Regions from separate parts of the Rubrilithobacter danxiaensis genome, predicted to be linked through region 2. Evidence: riboswitches for the same ligand, from Rfam matches in the RefSeq annotation. Region 2 holds a riboswitch; the other holds the start of a gene.
The links. Region 2 has a riboswitch for S-adenosylmethionine ahead of ACLCDL_RS00320 (homoserine O-acetyltransferase family protein). Riboswitches for the same ligand answer to the same signal wherever they lie in the genome.

Region 1: another riboswitch for S-adenosylmethionine. It lies ahead of metH (methionine synthase); the one in region 2 lies ahead of ACLCDL_RS00320 (homoserine O-acetyltransferase family protein).

The regions. Positions count from the first base shown of each region.
Region 1 is NZ_JBKOPS010000004.1:33,253-37,191, reverse strand. Features, by position in the region: gene metH (methionine synthase) at 1-1,034, opposite strand, end outside; SAM riboswitch class I at 1,213-1,314, opposite strand; gene ACLCDL_RS05985 (Bax inhibitor-1/YccA family protein) at 1,405-2,130, opposite strand; gene ACLCDL_RS05980 (BLUF domain-containing protein) at 2,409-2,840, shown strand; gene ACLCDL_RS05975 (VOC family protein) at 2,967-3,356, opposite strand; gene ACLCDL_RS05970 (DUF5018 domain-containing protein) at 3,681-3,939, shown strand, end outside.
Region 2 is NZ_JBKOPS010000001.1:74,110-78,048, reverse strand. Features, by position in the region: gene ACLCDL_RS00330 (OmpA family protein) at 4-321, shown strand; gene ACLCDL_RS00325 (OmpA family protein) at 333-470, shown strand; gene ACLCDL_RS00320 (homoserine O-acetyltransferase family protein) at 540-1,598, opposite strand; SAM riboswitch class I at 1,778-1,880, opposite strand; gene ACLCDL_RS00315 (trans-sulfuration enzyme family protein) at 1,968-3,089, opposite strand; gene mqnE (aminofutalosine synthase MqnE) at 3,202-3,939, shown strand, end outside.

The DNA of each region.
Region 1 (3,939 bases), on a different contig from region 2:
ATGGTAACAGGCTCCAGTCCGCTCAGGCGGAGAAAAGGTTCAACAACAGGCACTTTTCTTGGAGGATATTTTGCCGCTTTTTCGGCGATACATTTGATATGTTCGGGAGTAGTTCCGCAACAGCCTCCTACAATATTTACAAACCCGTTGGCAATAAAATCTTCTACCAGGTGGGCGGTTTCATGCGGTACTTCATCGTAAGCACCAAATTCGTTTGGTAAGCCGGCATTTGGATACGCGGAAATATAACATGGGGCCTTTAACGAAAGTTCTTCAATATGAGGGCGCATTTCCTTTGCACCCAAAGCGCAATTAAGACCGATGCTCAGGATATTACCATGCGTTAAGGAGTTCAGGAAGGCTTCTACCGTTTGGCCGGAAAGGGTGCGCCCGCTGTTGTCGGTAATTGTTCCCGAGATCATGATCTCGATCTTTCTTCCGATCTCTTTCTCGTATCGCTTAACTGCAAATATTCCGGCTTTGGTAATTAGTGTATCTGTAATGGTTTCGAAAAGAAGCACATCGGCGCCGCCATCCACCAGTCCGCGTACCTGTTCATAGTAAGCTTCTGCGAGCTCATCAAAAGTAACTGCACGAAACCCCGGGTCGTTTACATCAGGCGACATGGAAGCCATTTTGGTGGTAGGCCCCATCGCACCTGCAACGAAACGCGGTTTATCCGGATTTTTTGCAGTAAACTCTGCCGCAATTTCTTTTGCGATACGAGCCCCTTCAAAACTCATTTCATAAGAAAGATCCTCCATCTGGTAGTCAGCCATAGAGATCCGCTGTGTACTGAACGTGTTAGTTTCTATAATATCCGCACCCGCAGCAAGATACTCTGCATGTATCGCTTTGATGATATCAGGCCTGGTGATATTAAGAAGATCATTATTCCCTTTTACGTCACAGGGGTGATCTTTAAAACGTTGCCCACGAAAGTCCTGTTCGGTTAACTGGTAACGCTGTATCATTGTACCCATTGCACCATCAATTACCAGGATGCGCTTTTCCAGTTCTTCTCTTATATCCATTTTTGAGTAGTACGTATAAGTTGTATGTTATAAGTTGTATGTTATAAGTTGTATGTTATAAGTTGTGGGTTGTAAGTTTTGGGGCAGCAGCTATAAGCTTTTTTTACTTATAACCTACCACGTAACTTACAACTCAATTTCAGCTTATTTTTGAAAAGTCGGGTATTTGTTTGACTTTCACTTATCTTCTTCGCCAACCGGCGAATAGAATTTAGCACCTTGTAAGCACAGGTTGCTAAGACTTCGCAGGGTCTATTCCCTCCGTCTTTCTCAATAAGCAGTACAAAAATGTGAATTTTTAATTTAAAAAGCAACAAAGGCGCTGAAAGCGCCTTTAAAACACAATCCTCTTTCAGGCCTGTGTTAAATATTATTTTCTGCCTCCAAATAAGCGCAGAAGAAAGAGAAACATATTAAGAAAATCAAGATAAAGGGTTAGGGCGCCCATAATTATCATTTTTTTTGATGAAGCCTCTCCGTATTCAAGCCCTTCAGATATTCTTTTTAATTTTTGCACGTCGTAAGCTGTTAAACCTACAAATATTGCTACACCAACAAAGCTGATGATATAATCCAACTGACTGCTGTTAAGAAAGAAATTCACAACAGAGGCAATAAGAATTCCTATCAGCAGCATGAACAGAATAGAGCCAAATTTTGTTAAGTCCTGATTTGTGGTATACCCGGCAATTGCCATTACGCCAAAAAGAAGGGAAGCGGTAATAAAGCATCCGAAAATTGAGGAAGCGGTAAAAACCAACAGGATAAAGCTTAAGCTGATCCCCGTTAGTGCGGCATAAGCTACAAACAGGCTTGTTAATACGGGATAAGATAATCTGTTCAACCCAAAAGACATTAAAAGTACAAAAGCCAGCGGTGAGAACATGGCGATCTTGCCCAGTAAGGTTGTTCGGCCTGTGTCGGTATTTATAAGAAGTTGGAGCAGCTCGATATCTGTAGAAAACCAAAAGGCACATAGCGCAGAAATGCCAAGTGCTGCAAACATCCATAAAAATATGTTGGCCATAAATTTTTTGGATGCAGATGATTCGAGTTGAACTACGTTTTGATAAGAGTAATCAGAGTTTTGTTCCATTTGATGTTTTATTTTAAACCACAAGATAAGAATTAAAACTTAATTCAGCCTTTTCATCAGTTGCTCTTCCACTTTTTTAAACACCTGTATCGGTTTCAGATTCCGCCATATTGTCCGCGTTTAAAACGGGATGGCTGAGATGAATGTTTTTTAATGCTCGATAAATGTTCCCCTTAAGATATAATTCTATTAGCCTTTTACACTGCAAATATTTGTCCTCCGCAGCTAAAATGGGGGCTAATGGGTAACCTTTTTACAAGGAACCCGTACATGGACTGATGGAAACATCATCTTTACATACTCTTCTATATGTGAGTACGGCCACAGAAAAACTATCAGATCAGGAGCTTACAGATATTCTTGCTATTAGCCGTAAGAATAACACTAACATGGGAATAACCGGTATAATGATATATGGCAACGGCAACATTATGCAATTGCTCGAGGGAGAAAAACAGGCACTTGATAACCTTTACCAGAAGCTAAAACAGGATCATCGTCATTTCGGATTAACAAAACTGCTCGATAAAAAAATCGATAGCAGAAGTTTTGAAAGCTGGTCGATGGGATTTAAAGCTGCATCTAAAAAGGAATATGCGTCGCTTGAAGGAGTTTTTAATCCATCAGATTCGGACACGCTAACTAATCTGACAAGCACCTCGGATACTGTTATTTCCATAATAAAGCATTTTGCTGCCACTAATAATTAGATAATTAATACTATTCAATAGCACTGTGTCTGCTTATTATCCGCATTTGGAACGCGGATACTTGAAAAATGTACATTTTTAATGTTCTATAAATCGTATAAAGGCTTGTTACCGATCTGTCTTATTTTAACCATCATAGGTATGAAATTCAGTTACAGTCAGGTAGTATCCATCCGGATCGCGAAGTGAAAATTCCATTTTAGTGGAGTTTGGATTTAAGTGAATGTCCTCTTCGATAGCAGCACCTGTTTTTTCCGCATTCGCACGTATTTCATTCATGTTTTCTGTCCTGAAATACAGGATAAGACCATTACCGGCAGTAATACCCGGGTTTGCCATAGTAGGGTGCTGGTGTTCTCCCCACTTATGCAGGCAGAGTAAAACTTCATTGGTTTCAGATACCAGAATATCAAACTCCTTACCGCCATGCATACTCCTGCATCCAAATACCGATTGATACCATTTAGAACTGGCTTCCACGTCTTTTACAGCTATTATCGGGTCAATTTTTGTCATTTTCTTAATACGGGTGCTAACATGGAACAAACTTTTTATGGGATTGATTTAAGTGTGTACAAATCGCTGTTGACTATGTGTTGTAAATTAAAGAGTTGGGGTTGGCCATTGTGAATTCTATTTGATAGTAGAAATATGGGGAATATGTGCAACAATACTCTCGCTAGTTCCAGCAGAATATTACCCAAAGCTTCTTTTCTTTTAGTTAAAAATGACGTCCTAATGACTATTTAAAATAATTTTTCTTCAGAAGTATAAGTTGGAATCAGATTTGGGAGAGCATAAGTAATTAACCAATAGTTAAAAACCGCTATTCAATTACTAATGAAATCGAACCAATTGTTATTTCTACTGCTCACGGTATTTTTATTTTCATGTAAAAAGGAAAAAGAGACGGTGCCTCCTAAAAGTTCCCTTAAAGAGGTAAAATCGATAAAGTTTCCATACCTTAAAACTCAAGTATATCTTACTTACACTACTGATACGATTGTCGCTACTTTTCTTAAAGGAGAAGTTTTGGATACGATTACACCCCTAATAGGAATTTCTCCAAAAGCCATTATTAGTCCCGCAAGTGGTATAA
Region 2 (3,939 bases):
ACTATGAAAACAAAAGTTCTGAAATTGGCCCTGCCGGTTTTATCCGCACTGTTTTTATCTGCTATTTTTGCATTTGCGTATTATCCCAACAAATCAAATAGCTCAGCACCTGGTTCAAATGTTTCAGTTGCAGAAGTAACTGAAAATCTTGAATTTGATTTTGATCAATCCCTTATCAGGAAAAACAACCGCCCACAACTTATTAAGCTTGCCGCCTTAATGAAAACGAATGACAAGGTTTTGGCACTACGGGGACACGCAGATGCTATCGGTGAGTATGTTTATAACTGGAACTTTCTAAAAGAAGGGCAGACGAAGTAAAAAGCTTTTTAGTGAGCCTTGGAATTGACGAAGAAAGAATAGTTGCTACAGAGTTTGGAAGCACCATTCCCATAGCAAGCAATAAAACGGCTGCAGGTCGCCAAAAGAACAGAAGAGTTGAGTTTAAGATTGTTGAAAGAAAATACTAACGGGTAGATTGTTGAAAAAGCGTAGTCGAATAATTAATAAGGCTACGCTTCTTATAATGACAATCGTTTTCACGCAATCTTATGAAGAACTACCATTGATTCCTCTGATGCAGAAGAATTAAGGAAATTTGCTATTTCTTTGGTAAGAAGTTCGGTTTCAATCAAAAAACCATCATGGCCATAAAGAGAATTAATTTCAATATAGCGGGAATTACGGATGTTTTTTGCCAGAAATTTTTGTTCTTCCGGTGGAAATAAAATGTCGGAAGAAATAGCTGTTACCAGCGTTTTTGCGGTAATTTTTTCTAAGGCTTGTTTTGCCGATCCCCGTTGCCTTCCTACATTATGGCTGTCCATAGCTTTGCTTAAATACCAGTAGCTGTACGCATTAAAGCGGTTAACCAACTTTTCTCCCTGGTAATTCTGATAAGACGAAGCCCTGAAATCATCGGTTTTATCAGCAGATATTTCCTGTTGCGTTATTTCATACGTTTCATAACTACGATATGAAAGGAGTGCAATGCTCCGTGCGGCTTTCAATCCTTTTTTTCCGCCATCTTTTGTTTGCGCATAAAAGGTACGATCAGTGCTTATTGCAAGGCGCTGACTTTCATTAAATGCAATTCCCCAGGCTGAATGAAAAGCATTGGTGGCAATCAAAACCAGTTTTTTTATTCTTTCCGGCTCAATTATAGCCCATTCTACAGCTTGTTGTCCTCCTAAGGACCCACCAATAAGCAGTTCGATATTTTCAATTTGTAAATGATTTGCCAGCAGGATTTGTGCATTGACAATATCACGAACGGTATAAGCCGGAAATGAAAGATAATATGGTTGTCCTGTAGACGGATTGAGACTTAGTGGATTTGTGGTTCCATAGGCAGAGCCTAAAACATTGGCACAAACAATAAAATGATCTTCCGGATTGAAGAAACCATTTTCTCCGAATAAACCTTTCCACCAGTCAAACACATCTGAATTTGCGGTTAGCGCATGGCAAACCCAGATTACATTGTCTTTTTTTGAATTAAGTTTACCATAGGTATGATAAGCAATTTCCAGGTTCTTGATTTTTTTGCCGTTTTCCAGCTTGAATTGCTTCTTATATTTATATACTTCAAAACTCATTTTGTACGATGTCAGATAAACAAAAATTTTAATTAGGATTGCAAAATGGCAGGATTGCCAAAAATGTTAAATCCGACACATGTACCACAAAGAAAGCGGAGATGTCAAATAAAGAGGCTGGTTCGGGTCCGAAAATTTGCCGGACGGAGGAAGGGTCTTTGTCTGTTTCATGTTTTAATAATTTATATACTCCGCAACTGCGGACAGGAATTGGCACCTTCTGTTTCGTCAGGGTTGCCAGTGGGTCTACGAGCCCGTTCTCTCGCCACTTCTTTATAAATCAAAATCCTGAATTGGAATATTGATGAATATTGATATTGCTATCAACGCTTCAAAGCTAACAGATTTTTAACTTTTATAAAAGAATTTTTATTCAGCTTCCAGCGCCTGCGATAAATCCTGTAGTAAATCTTCAATATTTTCTAAACCGATTGATACGCGTAGCAAATTTAATGGTGTTTTCGTGTTTGGCCCTTCTATAGAAGCACGATGTTCAATCAGGCTTTCAACACCTCCCAGGCTGGTTGCTTGGGTAAATAATTGCGTAGAGTTAACTACTTTTCTTGCTTTTTCTGCACCACCTTTCACCAGAAATGAAAACATCCCGCCAAAACCGATCATCTGTTTTGCTGCAACCAAATGATTTTTATGAGTTTCCAGTCCGGGATAAAATATTTCTTCAACTAAAGGATGTTTCTGCAAAAATTCAACGGCTTTTTGAGCATTAAAGGCATGTCCCTTCATTCGGTATGGTAATGTTTTTATTCCCCGAACGGTTAAATAACAATCAAAAGGAGAAGGCACAGCACCGGAAAGTTCCTGCAAACTTCTGATCTTATCCCACATCGTATCTTTTTCTTTTGTTATTAAAGCTCCGCCTAAAACATCACTATGTCCCCCGAAATACTTGGTTGTAGAATGCATTACAATATCTGCACCGAGCTCGAGCGGGCGTTGAAAAACAGGAGTGGCAAAAGTATTGTCGCAGCATACCTTGATTCCTTTTGTCTTTACCCGCGAGCATATGGCCTCAATGTCTGTTATTTTTAATAAAGGATTGGAAGGGGTTTCAATCCAGATAAGGCGTGTGTTATCCTTAATAAGAGATTTTAGCAATTCAATATCTGAAAGATCAGCGTAATCCACTTCTAAAACTCCTTTGTAAGCGGTGTTAATAAGATTTCTCAGCCCGTGATACATATCGTCTGCTGCAATAACGTGGCTTCCAGGTTCTAATGCCTGGAAAACGGCAGCGCCGGCAGCATTTCCTGAAGAAAAAGCACATGCATCTGCGCCCCCTTCAAGTTGTGCTACAACATTTTCGAGCGAAGATCGGTTGGGATTGTTAGCCCGTGTGTACATGTAGCCTCCCGGGTATCCTCCGTCTGCGCCCCGTTCAAATGTGGTGGATAAAGTGATGGGTTGTATAACTGCTTTGGAATCTTCTGATATATGATTTCCGGCATGGATAGCGATAGTTTCAATTTTCATAAATGAAGTGCTGGGCTGTAAATTTAGCAATTATAAAATTACCTGTTCAAACTTGCATCAATATGATAGAACAATTAATAGCTTTATCCTATTTTTGTGCAAAGTTTAAGGAATGGGTGCAGAACACAATCTTGAAATACTTCTGAATAATCCGACTATCGATCCTTCCCTCAAATCTATAGTTGAAAAAGTAAAAAGCAACGAACGTTTAACTTTTGATGAAGGTGTTTTACTTTACGAAAAAGCTGAACTTGCTTTTGTTGGTACGCTCGCAAATTATATACGGGAGAAGCGTCATGGTAACAGGACTTATTTTAACCGGAATTTTCATATTGAACCGACCAATCTGTGTGTATATGATTGCAAATTCTGTTCATATTCAAGGCTGATAAAGCAGCGGGCTGAGGGCTGGGAGTACACGATGCAGGAAATGCTTGATGTCGTGAAAAAGTATGATGATCAGCCTGTTACTGAAGTGCATATAGTAGGAGGAGTGCTGCCGCAGTATGATTTGAAATTTTATTCCGAGCTGTTCAGGAAAATACACGAGCATCGTCCGGAACTGCATGTAAAAGCGCTTACACCGGTAGAATACCATTACATTTTCAAAAAAGCTAAAATTGATTATGCTACCGGGATGAAACTGATGAAAGAAGCCGGCCTACAGTCAATTCCCGGTGGAGGAGCTGAAATTTTTCATCCTGAAATACGGGAACAAATTGCTGCTGACAAATGTAATGCCGAACAATGGCTGCAAATTCATGAAGAATGGCACAAATTAGGCATGAGGTCAAACGCTACCATGCTATACGGCCATATAGAAGAATTCTGGCATCGTGTTGATCACATG